2 regions of the Pseudonocardia sp. Ae717_Ps2 genome follow, and region 1 is predicted to be linked to the other one. Evidence: predicted binding sites of a transcription regulator. Region 1 holds the regulator's gene; the other holds the start of a gene.

Region 1 (3,397 bases):
CACCTGGCCGAGGACCTCGGGCTCGCCGCGGCGGCCGTCGGGCTGGTGCTGGGGCTGCGGACGTTCAGCCAGCAGGGACTGTTCGTGATCGGCGGGACCCTGACCGACCGGTTCGGTGCGAAGCCGGTCGTGCTCGTCGGGTGCTCGCTGCGCGTGATCGGTTTCATCCTCCTCGGCGCGGCCGGATCGCTGCCCGCGGTCATCGGTGGGGCGCTGCTGACCGGGTTCGCGGCGGCCCTGTTCTCGCCGGCGGTCGAGTCGTCGCTGGCGCGGGAGGCCGGGGAGCGGGAGCGCGCCGGTGAGGGCCCGGCGCGGACCGAGGTGTTCTCGATGTTCGCCGTCGCCGGTCAGGTCGGGACCGTCACCGGGCCGCTGGTCGGCACCGCGCTCATGGTGGTCGACTTCCAGCTCGCCTGCCTGGTCGCCGCCGCCGGCTTCGTGCTGGTGGGTCTGGCGCACTGGCGGTGGCTGCCGTGGCGCGAGCCCGAGCAGGCCGGGCAGCCGATGCTCGCCGGCTGGGGCGAGGTGCTGGGGAACCGACGCTTCCTGCTGTTCGCGGTCGGCTACTCGGGTTGGCTGCTCTGCTACAACCAGCTCTACCTGGCCCTGCCCGACGAGCTGGAGCGCGTCGGGCGCACCGCCGCGCTCGGCTTCCTGTTCGTGATGATGTCCGTGCTGGTGATCTGTCTGCAGATGCGGGTGACGGCCTGGGGGAGCCGGATGGGGGCGGGCCGCGCGGTGGTGCTGGGGTTCTGCCTGATGGCCGCGTCGTTCACCGTCGTCGCGGTGGCGCGGCTGCTGCCGGACCTGCCGGGGTGGTGGGCGCTCACACCCGCGGTGCTGATGGTGCTGCTGCTGACCTTCGGCGAGATGTTCGCCGTGCCGGTCGCGCAGGATCTCGTCCCGCGGCTGGCCGGGGAACGCAGGCTGGGCGCCCACTTCGGGGTGCTCGCCTCGTTCGGCGGGCTGATGGTGCTCGTCGGCTCGACGGGGGTCGGGGCGCTGCTCGACCCCGCGTTCCCACCCGCCCTGCCGTTCCTGGTCCTGGCGGCGGTGCCGCTGGCCGGAGCCGTGATGCTGGGCCTGCTGGCCCGGCGCGGAGCGCTGACGGCCGCCTGACCGGCTCGTGGCCCGGGCACGACGGTCGTCGCCGCGCGAGGCCCGGTCCCGCACCCCGGTTCCGACGGAGGACGCCGGGGTGCGCGACGGAGCGGGTTCAGCCGTCGTCGGCCGGGCGCCAGCGCACGACGGCCTGACGCCGGTCCACCGGCACGAGGTCGCGCCGGTAGGAGCGGTGCACCGCCGCGGTGGCCTGCGCAGCGGCGGCGCGGACCGCGTCCAGCTCGGCGGTCACCTCCTCGAGGCGCGCCGAGAGCTGGTCGACCATCTGCTCCAGTTCGATGATCCGCTTGACGCCCGCGAGGTTCACGCCCTCCTCCTGGGAGAGCCGCTGCACCTCGCGGAGCAGGGCGATGTCGCGCTGGGAGTAGCGACGTCCGCCGCCCGCGGACCGGCCCGGGCTGACCAGGCCGATCCGGTCGTAGCTGCGCAGGGTCTGGGCGTGCAGGCCGGACAGCTGCGCGGCGACCGAGATGACGAACACCGGGCTGTCGTGTGCCACGTCGACCGTCGGCGGTTCCTCCCCGTCACGGGGGGTGCGTCGTCCGGACACCGCCATCACCTCCTGGCGCTACCGAGCAGGTCGGCCCGCGGGTCGAACGACGACGTCGCCTCGGCGTAGGCCTCCAGCGCGCTCCTCGCCGCCTCGTCCAGCTTCTGCGGCACCGCCACCTCGACGGTGACCAGCAGGTTGCCCTTCTTCCCGTTCTTGCGTTCGACCCCACGCCCCGACACCCGGAACGTGCGGCCGCTGGTGGTGCCCGGCGGGATCCGCAGCGAGACGGTGCCGTCGAGTGTGGGCACCGTCAGGGTCGCGCCCAGAGCGAGCTCGGGGAAGGTCACCGGCACGGTGAGGGTCAGGTCGTCGGGGTTCTTCGACGACCGCCCGAAGATCCGGTGCGGGGTCACGCTCACGGTCACGTAGAGATCCCCGGCGGGGGCCCCGCCGCGCCCGGGCTCGCCCTGTCCGGGGAGCCGGATCTTCTGACCGTCGTCGACGCCCGCGGGGACCCGGATGGACAGCGACCGGGTCCGGGTGGACACGCCGTCGCCGTGGCACTCGGGGCACGGGTCGTCGATGATGCGCCCGGTCCCGCGGCAGTCGCGGCACGGCTCGGAGAACGAGAACGCGCCCTGGCTGCGGTTCACCAGGCCCTGACCGGCGCAGGTGGGGCAGGTGCGAGGGGTGCTGCCGGGCCGGGACCCGGTGCCGCCGCAGCGCTCGCACCGCCCGGGCGAGGACAGCTTGATGGGCACCGTCGCGCCGCGCACCGCGTCCTCGAAGGAGATGGTCAGGCTGCTCTCGACGTCCTGGCCGCGGCGGGCACCGGCCGTGCCGTACCCGCCCGCACCGCCGGCGCTGTTGCGCGCGGCGCGGCCGAAGATGTCGCCCAGGATGTCGCTGAAGTCGCCCGCACCGGCCCCGGCACCGCCCGCGCGGCCGGCCTGGCCGAACAGGTCGTTGATGTCGAAGCCACCCTGGCCGGCGCCACCGGGTCGCGCGCCGCCGGGGAAGCCACCACCGGTGCCGAACCCACCGAAGCCGCCGCCACCGGCGAACATCGCGCGGGTCTCGTCGTACTCCTTGCGCTTGGACTCGTCGCCCAGCACGCCGTAGGCCTCGGAGACCGCCTTGAAGCGGGCCTCGGCCTTCTCGTCGCCGGGGTTCGCGTCCGGGTGCAGCTCGCGGGCGAGCTTTCGGTACGCCTTCTTGATCTCGTCCTGGGACGCCGTCGAGGAGACGCCCAGCTCGCGGTAGTAGTCCTTCTCGATCCAGTCGCGCTGGGTCACTCCGCCTCCTTTCCGTTCACGCCCGCGACGCGGCGGGAGACCGGTCGTCTCCCGCCGCACCGCGTGGTCACGTCCCTACCCGTCCTGGTCAGGCCGGGTTCTGCGGCTCGCCGTCGCCGGCGTCCGCGCCGCCCGCGGCGTCGGTCTCGGCCTGTGCCTCGGCCTCTACCTCGGGGCGGTCCTGCACGGTCACCATCGCCGGCCGGAGGACCCGGTCGGAGATGCGGTAGCCACGACGCAGCACCGTCGACAGCACGGTGACCGTGGGGCCGGAGCCCTCGGCCGGCTCGTGCTGCACGGCCTCGTGGAGCTGCGGGTCGAAGGGCTCGCCCTCGGTCCCGAACGGCTCGAGACCGAGCTTCGTCAGCACCGCGGTGACCTTGTCCGCAGCGGCCTTGAAGGGTCCCGTGAGGTCGCCGTGCTGGGCGGCGCGCTCGAAGTCGTCGAGCACGACCAGCAGGTCGTTCGCGAAGGAGACCTTCGCGTC
Region 2 (3,397 bases), 5.5 Mb from region 1:
CCAGCGACGTCTTGCCGACGCCGGGCGGGCCGACCAGCGAGAGCACCGCGCCCGAGCCGCGGCCGCCGATCGTGTCGAGCCCCTTGCGTCCGCGACGGGCGCGCACGGCGAGGAACTCGACGAGGCGCTCCTTCACGTCGTCGAGGCCGGCGTGGTCGGCGTCGAGGATGCGACGGGCCTCCGCCAGGTCCGACGAGTCGGTGGTCGTGGTGCTCCACGGGATGTCGAGGACCGTGTCGAGCCAGGTCCGGATCCAGCCGGACTCCGGGCTCTGGTCCGAGGCGCGCTCCAGCTTGCCGACCTCGGTCAGCGCGGCCTTGCGGACGTCGTCGGGCAGGTCGGCGGCCTCCACGCGGGCGCGGTAGTCGTCGGAGCCCTCCGGGTCGTCCTCACCGAGCTCCTTGCGGATGGCCGCGAGCTGCTGGCGCAGCAGGAACTCACGCTGCTGCTTCTCCATGCCCTCGCGGACGTCGTTCGAGATCTTCTCGCTGACCTCCTGCTCGGCGACGTGCTCCTTGGTCCATTCCAGGAGCTTCTCCAGCCGGGCGTCGAGGTCGGTCTCGGCGAGCAGCTCGGCCTTGTGTGCGACGTCGAGCCACGAGGCCCACCCGGCGAGGTCGGCGAGCGCACCCGGGTCGTCGGTCTGCTGGACCGAGTCGATCACCTGCCAGGCGCCCCGCTGCTGCAGGATGCCGACGACCAGGGCCTTGTACTCGCGGGCGAGCTCCTGGGTGCGGCCGGTGGGCGCACCGGCCTCGATCGGCTCGGCCTCGACCCAGAGCGCCGCGCCCGGACCGGAGACCCCCGACCCGATGCGGGCGCGCCGCTCACCGCGCACGACGGCGGCCCGGTCCCCGTTGGGGAGCCTGCCGATCTGCTCGAGCACGGCGACGACGCCGATGGCGCCGTAGCGGCCGTCGATGCGGGGGACGACGAGCACCCGTCTCCCGTCGTCACGGTCCTGGGCCGCGGCGGTGGCCGCGTCCACCGCGGCACGGGTGTCGGAGTCGTCGAGGCGGACGGGGACGACCATGCCGGGCAGGACCACGGCGTCGTCGAGGGGCAGGACCGGGAGCGTCAGCACGTCACTCATGCCCGGCACAACCACGCGGAGGGCCCTCCGCTTCCCGGAGTTGAGTCGTGTCCGCTCAGGGCGAACGCGGACCTCGGCGGGCCGGGACGGCCGTGAGCACCCCGAGGACCGGGTGGGTCACCAACGCGGTCCGCCGCCCTGGACCTCCATCACCGCGGGCTTGACGTCGACCAGGTAGACCAGCGTCGCGACGGTGGCGGCCAGCCAGAACATGGCCCCGCCGTACATCGGGCCGCCCGTGACGAGCAGGAGCAGCAGCGCGACGCCGGTGATGCCCAACCAGGCGTTCTTGGTGAGCTTGCCCGCCGCGGTGAAGGCGTCGGCGCGTTGCCTCAGCGCGTGCCCGAACGAGAACCCGCCGACCACCACCATGATCCACTTGATCACGAAGATGATCACTTCATCGGGGGCACCTGGCAGCGACAGCACGCGGCCAGAGTACGGACAACCCGGGCGCTGGTCACGTCCGGCGCCACATCCCGGGCGGCCCGATCCACGGCCCCGCACACGACGACGCCCCCGGCCGATCGAGGATCGGCCGGGGGCGCGGTGCGTGCTCACCGGGCGCGGGGCCCGGCGGGTGTCACTTCTTCGCGGCGGACGCGCTCGAGGTGCCACGGCGGGTGGTCGGCTTGCGGGCCGGGACCTTCGCGCCGGTGGCGGTCTTCGGGTCGGTCTTGGCGGCGGCGCGGCGCGCGGTCGAACGCGTGGTGGACGCGACCTCGTCGCCGGCCTCCTCGATCGCCTCGGCGGCCTCCTTCGAGACCTCGGTGACGGCCTCGGCGACCTCGCCCGCAGCGGTCTGGGCGCGGCGGGCGACCTTCTCACCGACCGAGCGGGTCTGCGTGGTGACGGCGCCGAGGGTCTTGACGGCGACCTCGTGGGTCTCGTCCACGAACTCGTCGACGCGGGTGTCGAACTTCTCGGTCAGGTCCTCGACCGTCGCGATGGCCTGCTTGACCTGCGGCTGCTTGCGGATGCGGCCCCAGGCCTTCTCACCGCGCTGGGCGAAGCCGACGTAGACACCCTCGACCTCGGAGCGGAACTCCTCGATCTGCTTGCGGATGTTGTCCGAGGACAGCTTGCCGCGCAGCTCCTTGAGCTCCTCGGGGAGCTCCTGGACGCGGGTCTGGACCTCCTCGGCGCGCTTGGTGGCGGTCTCGCGGGCGTCGGTGACGACCTTGGTCACGGTGCTGTAGGCGTAGTCGCCGGCACCGAGGACGGCGAGCAGCGGGGTGCGGACAACCTCGGCCTGCTCGGCGGTCTGCTCACGCAGCTTCTGGACGTCGGCGCTGGTGGGGAGGTTCACGGCCATGATGATCACTTCCTGGATTCGGTGGACGTGTCGTCGGGATCGGCGGTGAGACCGTTCTCCCTGCGGAACGACTCGTAGACGTCGAGCAGCACGCGTTTCTGCCGCTCGCTGAGGGTCGGATCGGTGAGCACCGCGTCGGTCACCTGACCGGCGGGCCGCTCCTCGAGGATGCCGGCGCGGACGTAGAGCGCCTCGGCCGAGATGCGCAGCCCCTTGGCGATCTGCTGCAGTATCTCGGCGGACGGCTTGCGCAGTCCGCGCTCGACCTGGCTCAGGTACGGGTTGCTGACGCCCGCGGTGCGGGCCAGCTGCCGCATCGAGACCTGGGCGGCCTCGCGCTGGGCGCGGATGTAGGACCCGATGTCCTCCACCGCGTGCCCCACGGTCTGACCGACGCTCTCGACGGCCTGCGCGACGCGCTCGGCGGGCTCGACGGACTCACGGTCTCCGGGCTTGCGCTCGGTGGCCATCCGTCTCACCTCCGCCTCGATCCGTTCTTCACTGACGGAATCGACCGTACGCGGCGCCGCTAGCTCCTGCAAGCAGGGTGCTAGCGCTGGTCACGTGGTGTGCGCCACGTCGATGACGGTGCGATGACGGCGCGATGTCCTGCGGGGACACCTGACCGATCACCCGATGACGAGCTCCCCCACGGCGTGGATGACCAGGCCGGCGAGCGCCCCGACGACGGTGCCGTTGATCCGGATCCACTGCAGGTCGCGGCCCACCTGTAGCTCGATCTTGCGCGAGGTCTCCTCCGCGTCCCAGCGGGCGACCGTGTCGGTGATGAGCGTGGTGATCTGGTGCCGGTAGTGCCGCACGACGTACGACGCGGCGTCGGCCAGCCAGCCGTCGAGCTTCGCGCGCAGCTCGGCGTCGCGACCCAGCCTCCGCCCGAAGGCCATGAGGCCGTCGCGCACGCGCAGGCGCAGCTCGTTCGACGGGTCGTCCGCGGCGTCGAGGACCATGGCCTTCACGACCGTCCAGGC

What was found. The regulator HspR, encoded in region 1, represses chaperone genes until heat shock. The targets are predictions, from matches to a motif close to ANNTTGAGTNNNNNNNACTCAANNT.
Region 2: lon (endopeptidase La) is a predicted target of HspR. The motif match lies at 1,131-1,155, and genes of this name have one in related genera.

The regions. Positions count from the first base shown of each region.
Region 1 is NZ_MCIS01000001.1:5,703,350-5,706,746, forward strand. It holds gene Ae717Ps2_RS26350 (MFS transporter) at 1-1,119, shown strand, start outside; gene Ae717Ps2_RS26355 (heat shock protein transcriptional repressor HspR) at 1,217-1,672, opposite strand; gene dnaJ (molecular chaperone DnaJ) at 1,678-2,910, opposite strand; gene grpE (nucleotide exchange factor GrpE) at 2,999-3,397, opposite strand, start outside.
Region 2 is NZ_MCIS01000001.1:205,708-209,104, reverse strand. It holds gene lon (endopeptidase La) at 1-1,093, opposite strand, end outside; gene Ae717Ps2_RS01055 (DUF2516 family protein) at 1,211-1,522, opposite strand; gene Ae717Ps2_RS01050 (hypothetical protein) at 1,677-2,402, opposite strand; gene Ae717Ps2_RS01045 (helix-turn-helix domain-containing protein) at 2,414-2,878, opposite strand; gene Ae717Ps2_RS01040 (DUF445 domain-containing protein) at 3,038-3,397, opposite strand, start outside.